2 linked regions of the Litorilinea aerophila genome follow. The main gene of each other region encodes a partner of the protein of the gene in region 2 in a complex. Links are inferred from orthologs where the notes say so. Each region holds a gene or a part of one and is shown on either strand. Other genes may lie near its edges.

What was found.
Region 1: the proteins of secY (region 2) and secG are in contact, whole or in part, in a crystal structure (PDB 5AWW), measured with the Thermus thermophilus proteins. The link is inferred for Litorilinea aerophila from one-to-one orthologs. Residues at the interface, in WP_096411648.1 of Thermus thermophilus: Leu14, Gln16, Arg17, Phe20, Ile34, Pro35, Pro37, Ile72, Arg108, Arg109, Asn112, Gln113, Arg116, Ile117, Ile120, Pro145, Gly146, Trp147, Phe152, Phe155, Val156, Val159, Thr160, Val162, Ala163, Gly164, Ala166, Leu167, Trp170, Glu173; in WP_223903268.1 of Thermus thermophilus: Tyr5, Ile9, Tyr12, Leu13, Ala16, Leu19, Val20, Val23, Leu24, Gln26, Glu27, Pro28, Gln30, Gly31, Ala32, Asp34, Leu35, Met36, Gly37, Gly38, Ser39, Ala40, Asp41, Leu42, Phe43, Ala45, Arg46, Val48, Tyr53, Thr56.

The regions. Positions count from the first base shown.
Region 1 is NZ_VIGC02000002.1:18,506-29,468, reverse strand. Bases 3,144-6,012 are described here. They hold secG (preprotein translocase subunit SecG), read right to left. Parts: upstream 4,756-6,012; coding sequence 4,531-4,755; downstream 3,144-4,530. Other genes in these bases: FKZ61_RS01425 (hypothetical protein), read right to left, coding at 4,981-6,012; FKZ61_RS01435 (ABC transporter substrate-binding protein), read right to left, coding at 3,144-4,437. Outside these bases: FKZ61_RS01445 (YjhG/YagF family D-xylonate dehydratase), read right to left, coding at 1-554; FKZ61_RS01440 (SLC13 family permease), read left to right, coding at 886-2,658; more of FKZ61_RS01435, read right to left, coding at 2,686-3,143; more of FKZ61_RS01425, read right to left, coding at 6,013-7,104; tatA (twin-arginine translocase TatA/TatE family subunit), read right to left, coding at 7,391-7,588; DNA repair protein RecN, read left to right, coding at 7,736-9,598; FKZ61_RS01410 (NfeD family protein), read left to right, coding at 9,599-10,963. UniProt on the Bacillus subtilis protein: Involved in protein export. Participates in an early event of protein translocation.
Region 2 is NZ_VIGC02000008.1:4,167-15,256, reverse strand. Bases 2,390-5,385 are described here. They hold secY (preprotein translocase subunit SecY), read right to left. Parts: upstream 4,563-5,385; coding sequence 3,216-4,562; downstream 2,390-3,215. Other genes in these bases: rpmD (50S ribosomal protein L30), read right to left, coding at 5,290-5,385; rplO (50S ribosomal protein L15), read right to left, coding at 4,713-5,189; FKZ61_RS07395 (adenylate kinase), read right to left, coding at 2,390-2,956. In the rest of the region: rpsD (30S ribosomal protein S4), read right to left, coding at 1-92; rpsK (30S ribosomal protein S11), read right to left, coding at 241-645; rpsM (30S ribosomal protein S13), read right to left, coding at 764-1,141; rpmJ (50S ribosomal protein L36), read right to left, coding at 1,178-1,291; map (type I methionyl aminopeptidase), read right to left, coding at 1,349-2,104; more of FKZ61_RS07395, read right to left, coding at 2,300-2,389; more of rpmD, read right to left, coding at 5,386-5,478; rpsE (30S ribosomal protein S5), read right to left, coding at 5,471-6,040; rplR (50S ribosomal protein L18), read right to left, coding at 6,059-6,424; rplF (50S ribosomal protein L6), read right to left, coding at 6,505-7,059; rpsH (30S ribosomal protein S8), read right to left, coding at 7,129-7,524; FKZ61_RS07355 (type Z 30S ribosomal protein S14), read right to left, coding at 7,798-7,980; rplE (50S ribosomal protein L5), read right to left, coding at 8,120-8,692; rplX (50S ribosomal protein L24), read right to left, coding at 8,839-9,204; rplN (50S ribosomal protein L14), read right to left, coding at 9,323-9,691; rpsQ (30S ribosomal protein S17), read right to left, coding at 9,709-9,966; and 3 more genes. UniProt on the Bacillus subtilis protein: The central subunit of the protein translocation channel SecYEG. Consists of two halves formed by TMs 1-5 and 6-10.

The sequences.
Region 1 (10,963 bases), on a different replicon or contig from region 2:
AGCTCCCGCTGGGCGGCCAGGGCCAGCATCATGGCGGGCAGCCCCTTGTCGCAGGTGGCCACGCCCATCACGCCCCGGCGGGTGGGCAGGGAGCGGATCAGGCGGCGCAGGACCACGGCCGCGTCGTTGCGGTAGGGGAGGCTATCCATCATCCCCAGGGTGCCCTGGGTGCGGCCGTCGCACGGGTCGGTGACAAAGCCGGCGAAGGGGATGGTGCCCCGGCGGGCGAACTCTTCGGCCGCGGCCTGCATGAGCAGGCCCACTTCCCAGTGGCCGGTGTGGTAGCCCAGGGCGATGGGCGTGCCGTCGGGGGCGCGGATGCCGCCCTGGGTGCTGAGGATGAGGAATTCCGGCCGGCGCAGGCGGGCCGGATCCCAGCCCATGCCGGCGTCCTGGCTCAGGCCAAAGATGTCGCCGCTGGGCGCGTGGCGCAGAAAGTCCTCGTCCAGGGGCAGGCGGCCATCGGGCCCCGGGGCATGGGTCTGGATCTGGTAGGCGGAGGGATCTTCGGCTTCGATGGAGAGCTCCGGGAAGCCGTCGGATGTGTTGTCCATCTTCATGGTGACCTCGTGAGTGTCCGGGTGGTTGTTCCTGTTTTTATTTTGCCCCAATCGTCGCGCTTCCGCAAAGGTGGCCGGCTGTCTGGGGCGGGCGGCCCGGCGGATGGCCCCGCTGGAGGATGGCAGCGCACGTCGAGAAGCGGTCCAACATCCGTCTGTTGGATGTGTTAGAATCACGGGCAATCTTCGCTCTGTCACCGCCGCGACACAGGGGGGAGCGCGGCATGAGACCGGGGCCTGCCTTGGGCCGATGATTGAAATCATCGGCTGATACACCCCAGGTGCGTTTCAACTTGTAAGAGGAACTGGAAGCAGGTAGACCGATATGACCCTGGAAATGGCTGTTGCTTTTGCCCTGCTTTTGGGGGCGCTGGTCTTGTTTGCCTCGGAACGCTTTCCGGTGGAGTTGGTAGCCCTGATGATCCTGGCTGTGATGCTGGTCTTGGGGCCGTTTCTGGGGCTGACGGTGGCCGAGGTGGTGGGCGGCTTCGGCAACCCGGCCACGGTGACCATCCTGGCCATGTTCATCCTCAGCGGCGCCATTGCCCGCACCGGGGTGATCAACTGGCTGGCCGGCTGGCTTAGCCCCCTGATGGGGCGGGGAGAGCGCCGTCAGCTGGTGAGCATGATGCTGGTGGTGGGCGGCATCTCTGCTTTCCTCAACAACACGGCCACGGTGGCCATCCTCCTGCCCATGGTCATGACCCTGGCCAGGGAGCAGAAACGGGCGCCGTCCAAGCTGCTGATTCCCCTTTCCTTTGGGGCCCAGTTGGGCGGCGTTATCACCCTGATCGGCACCTCCACCAACATCCTGGCCAGCTCGGTGGCCGCGGCCCAGGGATACGGGGGCTTCGGCATGTTCGATTTCACCCTGATCGGCCTTTTGGTCTTTGCCGTGGGGCTGCTCTACTTTGTGCTGATCGGCCATCGGCTCCTGCCCGAGCGCCAGGCCGGCCAGAGCGTGGCGGACAGCTACCAGCTGAAGGCCTACCTGGCCGAGATCCGGATCCTGCCCGGCTCGCCCCTGGTGGGCCGTTCCCTGGCCGAAAGCCAGCTCAGCCGTCAGGTGGATGTGCAGGTGCTGGACATCATCCGGGGGGAGCAACATCTGGCGCCCCTGCACGGGGATACGGTGCTCCAGGCGGGGGATGTTCTGCTGGTGCAGGCCAACAGCAACCAGTTGCTGCACATCCAGGGCATCAAAGGCATTTCCATCACCCCGGACCTGCCGGACGAGAAGGGCCAGGAGATGGGCCTGTTGGAGGTGGTGGTGGGGCCCGGTTCCGACCTCATCGGCGGCACCCTGGAGAGTACCAACTTTCGCAACCGCTTCAACTGCTCCGTGGTGGCCATCCGCAAGCATGGCCGGGTGCTCCACGAACGGCTGAGCAGCGTCTCCCTGGAGCTTGGGGACGCGCTGTTGTTGCACGGCACTCCCTATGCCCTGGAGCAGCTCAAACGGGAGCCGGCCTTCATCGTCACCGAGCAGGCGCCGTTGGCTACCTTCCGCCGGGAAAAGATCCCCATCGCCCTGGGCATCATCCTGGGGGTGGTCGGGGTAGCCGGCATGGGCGTCCCCATCCTGGTGACGGCCATGGTGGGCAGCGTCTTGACCGTGTTGGCCGGCTGTCTGAAGGTGAACGAGATCCACGAGTCCATCCGCTGGGATGTGATCTTTCTGCTGGCGGGGGTGTTGCCCCTGGGGCTGGCGCTGGAGCGTACTGGAGCCGCCCAGTGGGTCGCCGATCTGGCGGTGCAGCTGGCGGGCTCGGTCTCGCCCCTGTTCATGTTGATGATCTTCTACGCGGCCGCGGCCCTGCTCACCGAGTTCATCTCCAACAATGCGACCGTGGTGGTCCTGGCGCCCATTGCCGGGGCCACGGCCACCGCGTTGGGGCTGCGGCCGTCCGCCTTCATCCTGGCCATCATGTTTGCCGCCTCCACCAGTTTCATGACCCCCATCGGCTACCAGACCAACACCATGGTGTACGGGCCGGGCGGCTATAAATTCCTGGACTTCTTCCGGGTGGGCGCGCTGCTGAACCTGGTCCTGGCCCTCACCACACCGGTGTTCATCTGGCTCTTCTGGGGGCTGTGAAGGAAAGAAACGCTGACCTGTGCCGGTTCACGGGGAAAGGGGCGTCGGCCCGGCCGCGGGCGGCGTGGCCGGCAGGGTGGCCGGCACCTGGTTGGCGGGGACCCGCCGGGTGAGGATGTACCATTCGGCGAAGGTGGCAAAGCGTTCTGATGGATGGGCCAGGGCGCCGATCTGGACGTTGTGCACCCGACTGCTCACGCCATAGGTGTAGACCGGGTAATAGAGGGGCAAGGCCGGCAGTTCGTCGGCGAAGAGCTGCTGAAAACGGACATAGAGCGCCCGGCGCTCCTCCTCGTTGACGATGGCCCGGCCCTGTTCCATGAGGGTGTCGGCCTCCTCGTTGGCCCAACCGCTGTAGTTCTGGCCGCCGCCTTCGGCCTGGGTGCTGTGCCAGAGGGGATACGGGTCGGGATCGCCCGTCAGGTCCCAGCCGATGAGCGCGGCATCGAAGCGGCGGGGGGTCAGGAAGTCTGTGACCAGCCCGGCAAAGGTCACGGGCGTGGGCTGGGCGTCTATCCCCAGGGCCCGCCAGTCCGCGGCGATGCGTTCGGCCAGGCGGGTGCGCAGGTCGTCGTCGTTGGTGTAGAGAAGGAAGCGGAAGGGCTGCCCATCCTTGTCCCGGATGCCGTCGCCGTCGCTGTCCACCCAGCCGGCTGCATCCAGCAGTTGGCTGGCCCGGACGGGATCGTAGGGGTAGTGGGGGATGGCCGGGTCGTAGGCCCAGCTTTCAGGCAGGAAGGGGCTATGGGCCACAACACCCTGGCCAGCCGCCACTTCGTCCACCAGGCGTTGGCGGTCCAGGCCGTAGAAGAGGGCCTGGCGTACCTCTTTCTCCTGGAAAAAGGGCACATCCGGATTGGCCAGGTTGAAGACCACGCTCAGGTATTCCGATTGCACAGCGGAAAAGAGCTGCAGGTCGGGCTGGGCCGTGGCCACCGGCAGATCCTGGGGCAGGATCTGGCTGATGCCATCAATTTCGTCGTTCAGGTAAGCGGTCAGCAGGTTGGCGTGATCCGGGTAGAAGTGGAACTCCAGGGCCGCAATGTAGGGGCGGTTGCCACCGGCGTAGGGGCTTGGTTCCAGCCGGATGTGATCGGTGTCGATCTGGGCCACCTGCAGGGGCCCGCTGCCGATGGGCGAACTGGTCAGGGCCATGGTGGCCAGTTGAGCCGGCGGTACCTGGCCCCACACGTGACGGGGCAGCAGGCCGATAGCCGTGTAGTCCAGGAACGGCGTAAAGGGTTCACTCAACTGGAAGCGCACGGTCAGGTCGTCCACCTTCTCCACCTGGACGGACCGCCACAGGCTGGCCAGGTCTGGCAGGTTGAGGAGATCCGGCGACTGGAGGATCCCGACGGTGAACAGGACGTCGTCGGCAGTGATGGGCTGGCCGTCATGCCAGTACTGGTCGGGCTTCAGGCGGAAGGTGTAGAGGACGTCGTCGGTGATGGTCCAGCCGGATGCCAGGTCGGGCACGGCCCGGCCCCGCTTGTCGATGCGGGTCAGGCCCCGATAGAGCAGGCCACAGAGGTCTTGATCGGCTTCTGTCACATTGCAGAGGAGGGGGTTGAGATACTGGGGCCGCCCGGCGATGCCCTCGCGAAAGACGCCTCCCCGGTCGGGCACCAGGACCGTCTCCACCTGGTAGGTGGAGTAGCCCAGCAGCAAGGCCAGGCTCAGGATGCCGGCCAGGGCCAAGATCACCTGCCAGCGCAGGTGCCTGCCGATGGAGACTGCCGGGGAAGTGGGGGGCAGGGATGGAGAACGGGACTGCACCATGGGCAATCGTCCCTTACCGAGAGCGAAACCAAAAGCGGACAGGGCGCCGGGATCGGCCTCTGGGGCCGGATGCCCGGCAACGGGCCGGCCCGCTTACTCCAGCGCGACGGTCAGCAGGGCCAGCAGAAAGAAGAGGCCCGCCAGCATGAACGTGATGTTGAACAGGGTCTTTTCGATACCCCGCCGGGTGCGATAGATGTCGGAGCCACCAAAAACGCTCCCCAGGCCACTTCCCGTCTGCCCCTGGATCAGCACCACTGCGACCAGCGCCACAGAGATGATGATGGTGGCGATCATCAAATAATCGGCAAAATTCATGGCTCTGTCCTGGCTCCTATCGTCCTGGGCTCATCTACCATATCATCTACTACCACATCATCGACCACAAAAGTGCATCGACCACAAAAGTACGCTACCCACCCCGGTTTCGCAGGCAGGTTCCCACACATTTGGCGGATGAGCCTCGTCCTGATGTCAGCACGTCCCACCTTCGTGGGATTCCGGGTGCACAATACCGATCCAGTATAGCCAGGGGCTTCCATTTCACCAAATTGCCGCCTCCCTCGGGGACGTCTCTTCCCGCGGGCCAGAGGTCTGCTCCCCTGGCCGGGCCGGCGGCAGGTCGTAGACGTACAGGATCGGGTTGTTGTGCTGGTTGCGGTACACGGCCAGGGTGCCGCCGGGATAATATTGCTCCACAGCCACCAGGGCCGCGGGATCGTCGGCCGTGATCAGCACCCGGGTCCCCGGCGGCAGCGAACGGGCGTTCCACCCTTCGTCGGGCATCTCCAGCCGTTGGGGAAGCCTGCCATTGGCCAGGAAGGTCACCGTGGGGTAGGTCCACAGGGCCTGGGCATCCACCTGGCCCAACAGCAGAACCGGCGTCTGCTCGCCTGTCTCCCGGATGACCCGGCCCACGTAGCTGGCCAGATCGTCGTCGGACTGGACGAACTGGTAGTAGTCCACCCAGTTGAAGAGCCCCACGCCGATCACCAATCCCAACATCACGTACAAAAAGGCCTGGCCGCTCCAGGTGCCCAGGTCGTGCATGAGCATGACCCGGATGCGGTCCACGCCAAAGGCCACGGCCAGCATGGCCGCCGGCAGCGCCGGTAACAGCCAGGTCCACTGGACGGTGCCGGGGGCCAGCAGCGCGTAGCCAATCAGCGCGCCCATGAGCCAGGTCACCAGGCTCCAGCCAGGCCAGCGGTCCAGGTTGAGGAGCAGGCCGCCGACCGCCAGGACAAACAGGGGCGCGACCAGGCTGCCCAGCAGGGCCCCGGGGTAGCCGAACCAGGGGCTTTGGTCCGGCAGGAGGTTGAAGGTGAGCAGGCCCAGGCGCAGGTTCAGCCAAGCGGACTGTTGCACCAGGGGCCATAGCCCGGCCGGCGTCCCTTCGGCGCTGGCGGTTGTCCACAGGTGTGCCTGGAAGAGATAGCCCAGAAGCCGTTGAGGATCGGCCATCCACGTGCCCAGCCAGGGCCCCAAGGCCACCGCCACACCACCCAGCCAGGTCAGGAGCCGGGAGCGGCCCCGGCCGCGGACCTGCGTCGGCCAACCCTGGCCCAGGAGCCAGACGCCTACCCACCAGGCTCCGCCCACGGCCACCAGGGCCAGCCCACTGGGGTGGAGGAGGGAGGCTACGCCCAAGAGCACGCCGCTGCCGGCCAGGGACAGGCCGCTGCCCGTGCGCACTCCCCGGGCCAGGGCCCATAGCCCCAGGCTACCCCATGCCACCACTTCCATGTGGAGGGGTAGGCGGCTGAAATGGAGGGTGGCGTAGTTGGTGGCAAAGAGGGCGGCTGCCAGCCAGCACAGCCAGCGTCCATCGTCTTCCAGCCATTCACCATAGGGGCCGTAGAGGGGAACCCGCCGAAAGATCTCCCGGCCCACAAGCCAGGTGGCCAGGGTGGCCAGCACGCCGGCCAGGAGGCCGGCCAGGCGGATGCCCAGCAGGTTGTCGCCCGTGAGCCAGATGCCCAGGCCCGTGGTCAGGTAGGCCAGGGGGAGCTGACCCTCTTCTACCGGCTGGAAGAGCTGGCGCCAGCCCGCCGCCAGTTCGGCCCGGGCCTGCAGACCCAACTCGGCCACGCGGATATCCACCCGAACCGGCACATCAATCCACTGGTGGGTGAACAGGAAGAACGCGCCGCCCAGGATCAGCAGCAGGGGAAGCAGGGTGCGGCCCCGGCTCTCCTCCTGGTTGGCCGGCTCCCGGCGGCGGGGCAGCATCCAGGCTGCGCCCACCACGTAGCTGACCATCCCCAGCGGCCAGGCCAGGTGCATCCAGCGCTGTTCGGCGTGGCCGGTGGCCAACAGCAGGGTCACCAGCCCGGTCAGGCAGAGGCCCACGGCCAGGCCGGCAGCCGCCAGCGTTCCCTTGCCGTCCACCGTCGGGTCTGGGTTCGACCGTCGCAGCCGGGGCCACACCGCCGTCGGCCAGGGCGGCGCCAACCAGCCAAAGGCCAGGCTGCTGAGCGCCGACAGCCAGAGGGCCAGCCGGATGAGATCCGCGGGCAGCCAGAAGTTCAGGCGGTAGAGGACCGGCCACGCGCTCAGCCAACCAGCGGGGAAAAACCCGGCCATGCTTCGCTGGTCGAAGATGTGCTGAGCAAAGTAGGCCGTCAACAAAACGGCCGCCAGCAGCAGGAAGTGCAAGAGCCTCACGCGGTCTACCTTATGCGCTTCTGCGTCTCCTTGGGCGGCGGGGAGTGTCTTCGGGCTGGCCAACGGGTCCTGGATCTGGAACAAAACAAACCCGGTTGACGCGATGCTGACAACCGGGCTGTTCACTGCGGTTCAGGAGGGAAGACGAACCCGCCGGGAAGTGTTCATGGGGATGCCCAGAGCTCCTGGCGGGGCTCTGGGGGTCAATCATGTCAATCGCACGGCAGGAATTTCGGAGACAAGACCTCTGTCGCGAACAAGTGGGGTGACAGATGTTCGCTAAACGTTATGAGGCCTCGTGGGTTTCCCCGGCTGCCGTGTTATCATCCTTCTGCTTCTCATCCTCCAGGGACGACTGGCGGCGGAATTCCCGGATTCCCTTGCCGACGGCACCGAAGACTTCTGGCAATTTCCCCACGCCGAAGAGCATGGTCACAATCACCAGGATCAAGATCAACTCGACCGGGCCAAAATTCGGTAACATGCGTTTGCCTCCAATTCTAAAGCGTGACAAAGTTGCAGACGGGGCTGCATGGGGTAAGCCATCATTGGCTGCATTATAGCACCATCATGGATAGATGCAAAAGAGGATTTTGTTCAGGAAAGGTGGGGTCTGTGCTACAATAATGGCATGCTACACGAGCTGTCCATCCGCAACTTTGCCATCATCGACGATCTGCAGCTGACCTTCGGCCCAGGGCTCAACATCCTGACCGGGGAAACAGGCGCGGGTAAGTCCATCATCATCGATGCCCTCAGCCTGCTGCTGGGGGACCGGGCTACGGCCGAATGGGTGCGGGCCGGCGCCGATGTGGCCGAGATCGAGGCCACCTTCCACCTGGCCCAGCCCAATGGATCGGCCACCGCATCGGCCACCGAGCAGGCCAACGAGGTCATCGCCGAAGTTCAGCGCCTGTTGGAGGCCCAGGGGCTGGACGAGCCGGATTCGCCCCAGTGGCTGGTGTTGAGCCGGGAGGTGCGCCTGAACGGCCGCAACATCTGCCGGGTCAACGGCCGGGTGGTCAGCCTCCAGATCCTGAGCGAGATCGCCGGCCACCTCATCGATGTCCACGGCCAGGGCGAACACCTGAACCTGCTGCGGCCCCGCACCCACGTGCACCTGCTGGACCGCTACGCCGGCCTTTTGCCCCTGCGCCGGGAAGTGGCCAGCCGGGTGGCTGCCCTGCGCAAGGTGCGCGCCGAACTGGACCGCCTGCGCCAGGACGCCCGCACCATCGCCCAACGCATGGACCTGCTTCAGTTTCAGGTGGAGGAGATCTTCGCCGCCGATCTCCAGCCCGGGGAGGATGAGGAGCTGGAGGGAGAGCGCCGGCGCCTGGCCAATGCAGAGGCCCTTCTCTCCCTGGCCCAGGCCGCCACAGCCATCCTCAGCGAAGGCGAGGGGGAAATGCCCGGTGCCATCGACCTGGTGAGCGAAGCCGTCGGCCGGCTGGAACGGCTGGCCCGGATCGACCCGGACATGAACGCCGCGGCCGAGGATGCCCAGGCGCTCCTGGAACAGCTGGCCGAGCTGGCCCGCCATCTCCAGGATTACGCGGAAGGGCTGGAGTTTAACCCGGAGCGGCTCCAGGAGGTGGAAGAACGGCTGGAGCTCATCCACAACCTGAAGCGCAAGTATGGCGACACCCTGGAGCAGATCCTGGCCTTCGGCCAAAAAGCCCGGGATGAACTGGAGGAGCTCAGCAACTGGGAGGTGCGCACCTCTGAGCTGGAGGAAGCCGAGGAGCGCCTGCTCCACGAGATCGGGCAACTGGCGGCCGAGTTGAGCGCCCAGCGCCAGGCCGCGGGTGAACAACTGGCCCGGCAGGTGGAAGCCGAGCTGGCCGACCTCCAGATGGCCCGGGCCCGCTTCGCCGTGGCCGTGAACCAGACCCCCCGGGAGGATGGCGCCTACCTGCCCGACGGCCGCCGGGTGGCCTTCGATGCCACCGGCGTGGACCAGGTGGAGTTCCTGATCAGCGCCAACCCGGGCGAACCCCTGAAACCCATGGCCCGGGTCGCCTCCGGCGGCGAGACGGCACGGCTGATGCTGGCCCTGAAGAGCGTCCTGAGCCAGGCCGACGCCACGCCCACCCTCATCTTTGACGAGATCGACCAGGGCATCGGCGGCCGCATCGGCGCGGTGGTGGGGCAGAAGCTGTGGCGGCTGACCGGCCAGGATCGCGCGGCCCAGGGAGACGGCCCTGGGGTGACCCACCAGGTGCTCTGCATTACCCACCTGCCCCAACTGGCCGCCTTTGGCGACCGCCACTTCACCGTCAACAAGCAGGTCCAGCAGGTGGATGGCGTGGAGCGCACCAGCACCGTCGTCCGCTGCCTGGAGGGAGAGGCGCGTATCGATGAGCTGGCCCAGATGTTGGGTGCCGCCACCGCCACAGGCCGCCGCTCTGTGGAGGAGATGATGGCCGAGGTGGCCTCGGTGAAGGCCGGGGCCCGGCATGGCGGGGTTCTGTCCTCCGTTCCGAAAGGATAAATGAGCATTTCCAGGCAGTTTCCATTTCTCACCGCAGGCTTGACCCCCCATCAATTCCGGCGGAAATCTATCGAGCGTTCCAACCGGAGAAAAAGGAGCCCCTTTGCCGGGGCGTTTTCGCCAGCCTACGCCGACCCAAGGGGGGGGCGGCTCTTCCTGGGCCTCTTCCTGGCCGGGCTGCTCCTGGGGCTGGCGGTCATGGCCACGGGCGTCGGGATCGCCCGTGCCCAGACACCTTCCACGCCGGCTACCGAGACTCCGGCTGCCGATGTGCCCAGGGAATCCCCCATCGTCTACGTGCTCACCTTCGAGGGGGCGGTCACGCCGGTGTTGGCCAGCTACATCGAGGATGGCATCCGACTGGCGGTGGAAAACCAGGCGGAGGCGGTGATCCTTCAGCTGGACACACCCGGCGGCAGTGTGGACATCACCAAATCCATCACCCAGAAGATGCTGGCTTCCCCTGTACCCCTGGTGGTCTACGTCTCCCCCAGCGGCGCCCACGCCGGCAGCGCGGGCACCTTCATCACCCTGGCCGCCCACGTGGCCGCCATGGCCCCGGGAAGCAGCATCGGCGCGGCCAGCCCGGTGACCGCCGACGGCACCGACATGGGCGAGACCATGGCGGCCAAGGTCAAGAACATCCTGGCCGCCGACATCGAGAACCTGGCCTCCCGTCGCGGGGAACGGGCCACCGAGTGGGCCATCGCCGCGGTCCAGGAGGCGGCGGCCGCCACAGCCCGCCAGGCCCTGGAGCTGGGGGTCATCGACTTCATCGCGGAGGATCTGGACGACCTACTGGCCCAGATGGACGGCTTCCAGGTGACCGTGGCCGGGGAGACCCGCACCCTCCACACCGCGGATGCCACCCTCATCCCGGTGGAACTGAATGCCATCGAACAATTTTTGAACTTCATCAGCGACCCCAGCATCGCCTCCATTCTGCTGAGCCTGGGCATCCTGGGGCTGGTGGTGGAGCTGCGCACGCCTGGTTTTGGTGTGCCGGGCATCGTGGGCATCATCTCCCTGTTGCTGGCCTTCTATGCCCTGGGCCAGCTGGATGCCAACTTTGCCGGGCTGGCTCTGATTGCCCTGGCCCTGGCCCTGTTCCTGGCCGAAGCGTTCACCCCCACCTTCGGGGTATTGGCGGCCGGCGGCGCCATTGCCTTTGTCCTGGGCGGGGTGCTGCTCTTTGATGCGCCGGGGGTGGAGGTGCCCTGGCCCACCATCATCGGCCTGGCCGTGGGCCTGGGCGGCTTCGCCATCTTCATCGGCGTCAAAGCCCTGGCCATCCAGCGACGGCCCCCCCTCACCGGCGGCGATGCCCTCATCGGCCAGATCGCCACGGCCAGGCAGGATCTGCGC
Region 2 (11,090 bases):
CACTTGGGGCTCAGACAGCGCTCGCCTTTTAAGAAGAGCTTCTGGCCCTCGCGCCGACACAATTTACATACTGCATCCGTATAATTCGCCATCTTTCCTCCGGAAGTGATTGCTCCGTCACAGATAGGAACGATCCCCTACCGCGCACACCGCCCCTCCCCGGCGTGCCTGCAGCCTGAGCCCAGAATGGGTTCCTGCAGCCGTCGGCAGGGGCAGTTGGACGGTCGCCAACGTCCCGTCTTAGACCCGTCGCTTCTTGGGCGGGCGGCAACCGTTATGCGGAATCGGCGTGACGTCGGTGATGGAGAGCACGGTCAACCCGGCCGCCTGCAGCGAGCGAATGGAGCTCTCCCGGCCAGGCCCCGGCCCCTTGACAAAGACATCGACTTCACGCAGATTAAAATCATTTTTGGCCGTGTTGGCTGCGTTCTGGGCAGCCAGCTGAGCCGCGAAGGGCGTAGACTTGCGGCTCCCTTTGAAGCCGCTGCTGCCGCTGCTGGCCCAGCAGAGGGTATTCCCCTCCAGGTCCGTAATGGTTATGATCGTATTATTGAAAGACGCATGGATGTGCACCTGCCCATGGGGCACATTTTTCCGTTCCCGTCGGCTGGAACGCCGATCCCGTCTTCGCTGTGGTCGGGCCATGGTTACTCCTCGTTGAACCTTTGCTGATATTCACACGGCGCAAGCGCGCATCACGATAGGACCGCTACGCAAAGTGCAATGTAAGCCTGGGCTGTGGGGCAAGCCCAGGCCGGGCACACTACTTGCGGGCACGCTTCTTGCCGGCCACCGTCTTGCGGGCACCCCGCCGGGTGCGGGCGTTGGTCCGGGTGCGCTGACCCCGGACGGGCAGGTTCCGGCGATGGCGCAGCCCCCGGTAACAGCCGATCTCCATCAGGCGCTTGATGTTCATGTTGACCTCACGCCGGAGGTCACCTTCCACCTGGTAGTTGCGATCGATGTATTCCCGCAGGCGGGCCAACTGATTTTCATCCAGATCTTTTACCCGAATATTGGGGTCGATCTGGGTTGCTTTCAAGATCTCTTTGCTGGTGGTCCGGCCAATCCCATAAATGTAAGTCAGGGCGACCTCGACCCGCTTATCCCGGGGGATATCCACACCGGCAATACGTGCCATGACGCTCTCTCCTTCTCTTACCCCTGCTCTTAGCTCTTACCCTTGTCGCTGCTTATGCTTCGGGTTGCTACAGATCACGTAAATAACGCCACGCCGCCGCACGATTTTGCAATTCTCGCATATTTTCTTGACGGAGGGTCGGACTTTCATGATAGGAATCCCCTTCCCGAAATCTTTTCGGCACAACTTAGTCAGTCTAACATAAGGTCAGGGCAGAGTCAAAATTTCTGGCCCATTGTGGGTAATAGCAACCGTATGCTCGTAGTGGGCGGCCAGGCTACCGTCCGCGCTGACCACCGTCCAGTTGTCGCTCAGGGTGCGGGTTTGCCAGGTTCCTTGCTGGACCATAGGTTCGATGGCGATCACCAGGCCAGGCTGGATGACATAGTTGCCATCCACGTCGTTCGAGACGTAGTTGAGGACCTGGGGCGGCTCGTGCATCTGCCGTCCGACGCCGTGGCCGGTGTATTCCCGCACCACGTGGAAGCCATGTTCCTCCACGTACCACTGGATGCTGCGGCTGATGTCTACGATGCGATTGCCGACCCGGGCCTGCTCGATCCCGGCGTAGAGACAGGCTTCGGTCACCGCCATCAACTGCTGGGCCTCCTGGCTGACCTCCCCTACGGCGTAGGTCCAGGCGCTGTCTCCGATGAAGCCCCGGTAGCGGACGCCCACATCGATGCTGATGATATCCCCGGCCCGCAGCACTCGCTCCTTGCTGGGGATGCCATGGACCAGCTCCTCGTTGATGCTGGTACAGATGTGGGCCGGGTATCCCCGATAGCCCAGAAAGGCCGAGGTCGCGTTATATTTTTGCATGACCTCCACCGCGATCTGGTCCAGCTCCCAGGTGCTGATGCCAGGACGCACCGCTTCCCGCATGGCGGCGTGGACCCGGGCCACAATCCGCCCGGCTTCCCGCATGATCTGGATCTCTCGCGGGCTCTTCAGGATGGGCATTTTCCGCTGTTGCACCGGTTGATTCAACTTCCGTCGTAAAAACTTTCGACTACCCCGTCTAAACATGGGTCACCCGTACCATCCTCCGCGCGTCCCGGCCTGCATGTCCCCACCGGGGAGGTCATACAGGAAAGCCGGACTCGCCTCCCGGAGCATTCTCCAGGATGGAAACCATCGGCCAAGTTCGGCCGGAATTCACGACTCCAACACATCCTGGGGCAACACGGACAGGAGCTCCCGGTTGACCTCTTCAATGGGCCGAGAGCCATCGATCTCCACCAGCAGGGACTTGGCAAAGTAGTAACCGATAAGGGGCGCCGTCTGCTTGTAGTAGACATACAGCCGGTTCCGTACCGTCTCGGGCTTGTCGTCGTCCCGCTGGTAGAGTTCACCGCCGTCGATGTCGCAGATGCCTTCCCGGGCCGGCGGATTGAATTCCACGTGATAGACCGCGCCACACTGTCGGCAGACCCGGCGCCCTGTGATGCGGCGCATGGCCTCCTCATCCTCCAGGTGGATCAGGGGGGCCAGGGAGATGCCGCCATGGGGAGCGGTCATCTGATCCAGGGCCGTCGCCTGGTTCAGGTTGCGGGGAAAACCATCGAAAATGGCGCCCCGGGCACAATCCTCCTGGCGGATCCGCTCTGCCACCATCTGGATGGTCACTTCATCCGGTACCAGATCGCCCCGATCCATGTACTGTTTGGCCAACAGCCCCAGTTCCGTCTCGTGGCTCAGGTTATAGCGAAACAGATCCCCCGTGGAAATCTGAGGAATCTGCAGTTTCTCCGACAACAACCTCGCCTGTGTGCCTTTACCGGCGCCCGGCACACCGAGCAACACCAGATACATGCGCCGTTGATCGTTCATGATCCTTCCTCAAAGTCCTGCTGGTCCCTACACCGGCGCCGAGCTCTAGTATAGCCTGGCGTAAATACCACGGCAGAAATTCCGGGCGCCCTCTGGGCGCGCTCCCTCTGGTAGAAACCATCGGCGAATTTCTGTCGGGATTTACTAGCCCACACCGGTGCCGGGAGTGCTCCCGGGCCCGAAGGCCCAGGAGCGATTGAGTCGTGCGAACCATCCGTCTCTGGCCGGCCAGATGGACGGCTCAGCGGATGAAGCCCTCGTAGTTACGCATGAGCAACTGAGCTTCGATCTGCTTCATGGTGTCCAGCACCACACCGACCACGATCAGCAGGCCTGCGCTGCTGATGATGAGCGACTGGTAGCCGGTCAATACGCCGGCGCCGCCAAAGATGCTGTCCGCGGCCACACCCACCAGGTAGGGCAGGATGGCGATGAAGCCCAGAAAGAGGGCCCCCACCAGGGTGATCCGGGAAAGGACGCCGTTGAGGTAGGCCTCTGTACGGGGCCCGGGCCGGATGCCAGGGATGAAGCCGCCCTGCTTCTGGAGGGTCTCCGGCAGATTCTGCTGCCGGAACATGACGTCGGTGTAGAAATAGGTGAACGCCACGGTAAACAGGAAGTAGAGCAGCCAGTACAGGAAGTTGGTGGGGCTCATGGCGTTACTCACCCAGAGGGCCACGCTGCCCAGCCAGTCCGGCCGCGCCACAAAGTAGCTGGCCACCGTGCTGGGGAGGATGAGCAGGCTCTGGGCGAAGATCAGGGGGATCATGCCTGCAGTGTTCACCCGCAGGGGCACGTGGGTGCTCTGTCCGCCCACCATCATCATGCGATTCCCCCGCATGGTACGGACCCGTTTCCCGTATTGAACCGGGATGCGCCGTTGTCCTTCCTGCACCCAGACGATCAGGGCCACGGTCAGGACGGTGATGATGACGAAGATGACCAGGAGCACCGGCTGCTGGGAAAGCTGGCGGATCTGGAACGGCACCGATGAGAGGATCCCGGCAAAGATGATCAGGGAGACGCCGTTCCCGATGCCCTGCTCCGTGATCAGCTGCCCCAGCCAGACGCCAAACATGGTGCCGGCGGTCATGCCGAAGATGATGGTCAGCGAGGGCAGGAGTGCGTCCCCGGTGAAGCCCCAGTTGGGCAGGATCACCAGGCCGCCACCCACCGGGCGGCTGAGCAGCGTCCCCTGGGCAATGGCCTGCAAGACAGCCAGGGGCACGGTCATCCAGTAGGTGTACTGGTTGATCCGCATGCGCCCCTGCTCCCCCTCCTTGCTGAGCTCTTCCAATGCGGGCACAATGGGCGTCAGCAGCTGCATGATGATGGACGCGGTGATGTAGGGATAGACCCCCAACGCCATGACGCCCATCTGGGCCAGGCCGCCACCGCTGAAAAAGTTCAGGAGGCTGAGGAGCATATTCTGATCGTCGCCCCGGAACAACTGGGCCAGGGCATCCCGGTCTACGCCAGGCAACGGAATGTTGGCGGCAAACCGGTAGAGGATCAGAATGCCGATGGTGACCAGGAGCTTGTGGCGCAGATCCGGCAAACGGAATGCATTACGTACAGCCTCAAGCATAAAGATCTTCCCCCTTGATAATCCAGCACGGCCCATCACTTCCCGATGGGCGGCTCAGGTCGCTCCGGCCTGGGGCCGGGACGGCGGGCCACCCACCGGGGTGACAGGCAATACGGCAACAATCGGACAGACCGACGTAACGCATCCGTCTCAGGAACGGGGCAGATTTTTGTTGACGAAGACGGGCAACAGCTCGATGGAGCCGCCCGCGGCCTCGATCTTTTGGCGGGCGCTTTCACTGACCCGGTGGGCCTTCACATGTACCGGCTTGCCGATCTCCCCTCGCCCCAAGATGACGATGGGATCGCCCCGATCGATCAGCCCCCGATCGGCCAGGCTGTCGGGCGAAACCTGGTCGTTGGCCTCAAACAGCCGGTCCAGCACATCCACGTTGATGGCCGCATAGTGCACCTTGAAGCGGTTGTTGAAACCCCGCAGCTTGGGCAGGCGTTTCACCAGGGGAAGCTGGCCACCCTCAAAAGTCGGGCGGACCCCACCGCCGCTGCGGGCGTTTTGGCCCTTGGTGCCGCGCGTACTGGTTTTCCCACGACCGGAACCAGTACCACGACCTACTCGCTTGCGCTTTTTCTTGGCACCTTCTGCAGGACGCAGGTCATGTAGTTTCATGGTCTTCTATCCTTTATAAATTCGGCGACGTCCTCGGGCTTGGCGGGCTCTCTACACGCCATTTCGGGCCTCGCCCGCCGGAGGGCGTCCCGGTCCGGTCTCAGGCCTCTTCGACCACCACCAGGTGGGAGACCTTGTTGATCATCCCCCGGATGACAGGGGTGTCTTCCTTCTCCACCGTCTGATGCAATTTGCGCAGCCCCAACGCTTCCACCGTCGCCTTCTGGCGCTTGCTGTAGCCGATGGGGCTCTTCACCAGGGTGATCTGCAGGGTTTTGGACTCAGCCATGCATCTCCTCCTTGTACCAGAAGGGCGCCAGGTGGCGAGGATCGACACCCCGCCGCTCCGCCTCGACGCGGAAGTCCTGGAGCTGCTTCAGGGCGGCGAAGGTGGCCTGCACCACGTTGAGGATGTTGTCACTCCCCAGGGACTTGCTCAGCAGATCCTTGATGCCGCAGGCTTCCACCACCGCGCGGACACCGCCGCCGGCGATCACGCCGGTGCCGGGGCTGGCCGGCTTCAGCAGGACTTTGCCAGCGCCGAAGTTGGCCTCAATGGCATGGGGAATGGTGGTCCCCAGCAGCGGAATCTGGGCCATGCTCTTGCGGGCCCGCTCCGAGGCCTTGCGAATGGCATCGGGCACTTCTCGGGCTTTCCCAACGCCCACGCCGACGCGGCCCTTCTGATCCCCGACCACAACCACGGCCCGGAAGGCAAAGCGTCGCCCTCCTTTGACCACCTTGGCCGTGCGGGCGATATGGACGACGCGCTCGTCTAGCTCTTCGCGCTCCTCCCGTTCCCGGTCCTTCCGTCTTTCCCGTCGATTATCCCGTCGATCTCCACGTGCCATGTTTTTCTCCCAACAAACTCAGAAAACGAGTCCACCTTCCCGGCTCCCCTCGGCCAGGGCCTTGACACGGCCGTGGTAGGGATAGCCGCCTCGGTCGAAGACGACCTTTTCAATTCCCTTGGCCCGGGCTCGCTCCGCCAGGGCCCGCCCCACAGCACGGGCCCTGGATTGGGGATCCAGGGAAGCCAGCTCGCTGCGCAGCGCCCGGTCCAGGGTGGAGGCGGAAACCAGGGTCGTCCCGGTGGTGTCGTCGATGATCTGGGCGTAGATTTGATACAGGCTGCGATAGACGTTCAGCCGCGGGCGCTCAGGGGTCCCAAAGACCTTGCGCCGAACACGGCGGTGGCGACGTTTGCGCGCCTGTGCACGATTTTCCTTGGCCATCTTTCTTTCTGCTCCTGTTGCCGTTCACTCACCGCTCCCGAGGGCGCTGGATGGCGCCCGCCAGGAGATGAGGATGCTTTTTAGCGGCTCGCCTTGCCGGCCTTGCCCGCCTTCATCCGCACATACTCGCCTTCGTAGCGGATCCCCTTGCCCTTGTAGGGCTCCGGGGGGCGGGTCTTGCGGATCACGGCAGCCAGCTCACCCACCGCGCACTTGTCAATCCCCGAGACGACCAGCGAGCGGCCATCCCGGTCCACTTCGAAGGTGATGTCCTTGGTCGGCGGGCGGAAGATCACCGGATGGCTTTTACCCACCTGCAAGACCAGGTTGTCGCCCTGCTTTTCAGCTCGATAGCCGACGCCGTGGATCTCCAGTTTCTTGGAGAAGCCCTGGGTCACGCCCACCACCATGTTGTTCAGCAAAGAACGGGTCAGGCCATGTTGGGCCCGGTGGTGGCGGGAATCGCTGGGGCGCTTCACAATGATCTGGCCGTCTTCCTGGACGATCTCCATGGCGGGGCTGAGCTGCGCCTCGAGCGTCCCCTTGGGCCCAGTCACCGTCACCCGGTTTCCCTTTTCCACTTTGACGGTGACGTTGGCCGGTACCGGAATCGGCTTGCGTCCTATGCGTGACATGATACCCTCCTGACACGAATCACGTTTCCAGGCCGGGCATAGAGGCCGTCCCTGGAAAGGGATCCTTTTTCACCAGATGTTACAGAGAATCTCGCCGCCGACCTTCTCGCGCCGGGCCTGGCGCCCCGTCAGCAACCCCTTGGGCGTAGAGATGATGTTGATGCCCAGGCCACTCCGGACCCAGGGGATCTCCCGATAACCGGTGTAGACCCGGCGACCGGGCTTGCTGACCCGTTCCAGGCCGTTGATCACCGGCGCGCCGCGCCCCGTGTACTTCAAGGTCAGCACCAGATTGGGCTGGGGGCTGTCCCCGGTCACGGTGTAGTCTTCGATAAAGCCTTCCTCCTTCAAGATACGGGCGATGCCGATCTTGAGCTTGGAGGCAGGCATAGCCACCTGCCGGTGTTGCACCATGCAGGCGTTGCGGATGCGAGTCAGCATATCCGCAATAGGATCGGTAACCATTTCTATCTCCTTCGGCTACTCTTGCAATCTCCTGCAATTTGTCTTTTCCCGACGGCCAGGAGCCTGGGAAAAGCCGCAACCACAGGTTGGAACTATACAAGCCCCAAATTGCAGTCGCACAAACGGCAGGTATCCTGCAGAAAATTGTAGTTAGCAACCTGAAACGTGGATCGGCCACCACATCAAAACCATCACATCAAAACCATCACATCAAAACCACCACATCAAAAGCAGTATCAAAAGCAGTGGGCCGATCGTCCTACAGGGCAAACCTTACCAGCTGGACTTGACGACGCCCGGCAGGTTGCCCTTGAGGGCCTCATGTCGGAAGCAGATCCGGCACAGGCCAAAGCGGCGCATGTAGCCCCGGGGCCGGCCACACATCTTGCAGCGGTTGCGCACCCGGACGGCGTACTTGCGCTTCTTCTCACGAGCAATCATGGACTTCTTCGCCACGGTAATCCTCTCCGACTGTTCTGGTTGGCGCCAGGATTCGCGCACCGGCACCAGGGTCTCACGCCAACGGTCTCAAGTCACAAGCACCACGCCATAGACGAGTTGCGACCAAATGGGCCGCAACCGGCCGGTCTGGCGCTTAGGAACGCTTGAAGGGCATGTCCATCAAGGCCAGCAGGCGGCGGGCCTCTTCATCGGTCTCGGCAGTGGTGACAATGGTCACCTCCAGGCCACGCACCTTGTCGATCTGATCGTAGTCGATCTCCGGGAAGACCAGCTGCTCCCGCAGGCCGATGCTGTAGTTGCCCCGGCCGTCAAAAGAGTCGGGGGAGACGCCCTGAAAATCCCGCTGGCGGGGCAGGACGATGTTGATCAACCGGTCCAGGAAGTCCCACATGCGATCCCCCCGCAGGGTCACCTTGGCGCCGATGGGCATCCCCTCGCGCAGCTTGAAGGTGGCGATGGAGCGCCGGGCCTTGGTGATGACCGGTCGCTGGCCGGTCATGACGGCCAGGTCGTTGGACGCCGCCTCCAGGGCCTTGCTGTTCTGCAGGGCCTCGCCCAGGCCGATGTTGACTGCGATCTTGGTGATGCGGGGAACCTGCATCACGTTACGATAGCCGAACTCCTTCATCATGGCCGGCACCACTTCCTCCCAGTAGCGGGTCTTCAGTCGAGGTACCGGCCTGGGGCTCTTGCCGTTTTCGCTCATTTTTCTTCACTCCTTGCCCGCAAGCGCCGCCCAGTACGGCGCCAGGTCAGGCCATTGATCTCTTTTCAAAGGTGAATCGCCGGCGCCTTCCCCCTGGGAAGCCGCCCACGCCAGGTGTCCCCAGATAGCCCGGGGCACACCGCCTGTCAGGCACTCTCCCCAGGGGAAGGCAGCGGTTCGCCGGTCCGGCGGTCGATGCGAATCTTCTCCCCGTTGGAGGCCACCTGGTAGCCAGCCCGGGTGGGACGGCCGTCGGTCCCCACCAGCATCACGTTGCTGATGTGGATGGGCGCCTCCCGCTCGATGCGACCGGTCTGGGTTCGCACATTGGGGGTGGCCCGCTGGTGCTTGATCACCATGTTGGCACCGCTGACAATGACGTAGACCCGGTTGGGGTCGTAGCTGCCGTCCTTCCGCTTCTTGCGGATCACCTGCTGGACCTGACCCCGGTAGCCTTTATCGTTGCCGGCGATGATCTCCACCGTATCGCCCTTTTTAATCTTGACCTTCATCTTTCAACACGCTCCTCTTGTCGCAAGGGAGTCAAAGCGAGACACACTCGCCTGCCTGGATTCCGATGCTCATCTACCATCTGACCGGGGCCCGGGAAAGGGATGCTCCCAGCCGCCGTCACAGAACTTCGGGCGCCAGGGAGACGATGCGCATGTAGCCCTTTTCCCGCAACTCCCGCGCGACCGGGCCGAAGATGCGCGTGCCCCGGGGGTTCTTATTGTCGTCCACGATGACGGCCGCGTTCTCGTCGAAGCGGATGTAGCTGCCATCCGCCCGCCGCAGGGGGCGCCGGGTGCGCACGATCACGGCGCGCACGATGTCCCCCTTTTTCACGCTCCCGGTGGGGGAGGCCGACTTCACCGTGGCCACAATCTCGTCCCCGATGGCAGCGTACCGACGCTGGCTGCCGCCCTTCACGCGGATGGTCAAAAGCTCTTTGGCACCCGTGTTATCGGCTACTCGGAGCCGGCTTTCTTGCTGAATCATGGTCTCTGTTCCTCGTGTTAGACGACGTCGGCCCGCTCCAGGATCTCCTGGACGAAGAACTTTTTTTCCTTACTGATCGGCCGGCATTCGCAAATGCGCACCAGATCGCCCTCTCGGGCTTCGTTGTTCTCGTCGTGAGCCTTATATTTTTTGTTGACTTTGATCACCTTGCCGTACAAGGGGTGGCGAGTGATCCGTTGGACCGTGACGACCACGGTTTTGTCCATCTTATCGCTGGTGACCACCCCAACCAGCGTCCTTCGTCGTTCCCGCATGGCTCAATCTCCTCACTCGCTCATCCCTGCCAACTCACGTTCCCGCAGGATGGTCTTGATGCGGGCGATGTCCCGCCGCACCTGCCCCAGGCGGGCTGTGTTGGTGAGTTTGCCGGTGCTCTTCTGAAAACGCAGGTTGAACAACTCCTGGTACAGGTCGTCCAACTGGTTGGCCAATTCCGCGTCGGTCATGGCTCGCAATTCGCTTGCTTTCATCGGTTACCCTCCTCACGTGAACCCTGTCGTTGCGCCGATCCACCGCCTGGCGATGGCCGGGCCCGAACCAGGTTCAACTGCCGGTATGGTCCTCGCGGGCCACAAACTGTGTCCGCATGGGCAGCTTGTGGGAGGCCAGACGCAACGCCTCCCGGGCCTGTTCCTCCCGCACCCCTGCCATTTCGAACAGGATGCGCCCGGGCTTCACCGCCGCCATCCAGTATTCCACATTCCCCTTACCGGAGCCCATGCGGGTCTCGGCGGCCCGCTTGGTGAAGGGCTTATCCGGGAAGATGCGGATCCAGAGCTTGCCGCCCCGGCGGATGTAGCGCACGATGGCCCGACGTGCCGCTTCGATCTGGCGGCTGGTCACGTAGTGGGGCTCCACCGCCTGCAGGCCGTAGGTCCCGAAGGCGATCTGGTTGCCCCGGTAGGCCTTCCCCTTGAGGCGCCCGCGCTGCTGCTTTCGATACTTGACCCGTTTTGGCATCAACATGGTTCAATCCTCCATCCGCTGGCGCCGGCCGTCAGGAGGCCGCTTCGGCGCTGTAGCGTGCGTGATATTCCTCACCCGGCAACACTTCGCCGTGGTAGATCCAGACTTTGACGCCGATCACCCCGAAAGTGGTGTTGGCTTCGGCCGTGCCGTAGTCGATGTCGGCCCGCAGGGTGTGCCGGGGCACCTGGCCTTCCCGCACGGTATCTACCCGGCCCATTTCGCTGCCGCCCAGGCGGCCGGCGACGGTGATCATGATGCCCTTGCCACCGGCACGCATGGTCTTCTGAACGGCCTGTTTCATGGCCCGCTTCCAGCTGATGCGCCGCTCCAACTGCTCGGCGATGCTTTCGGCCACCAGGCGGGCGTCCAGTTCCGGCTTGGCGATCTCCCGCACATCGATCTTGACCTT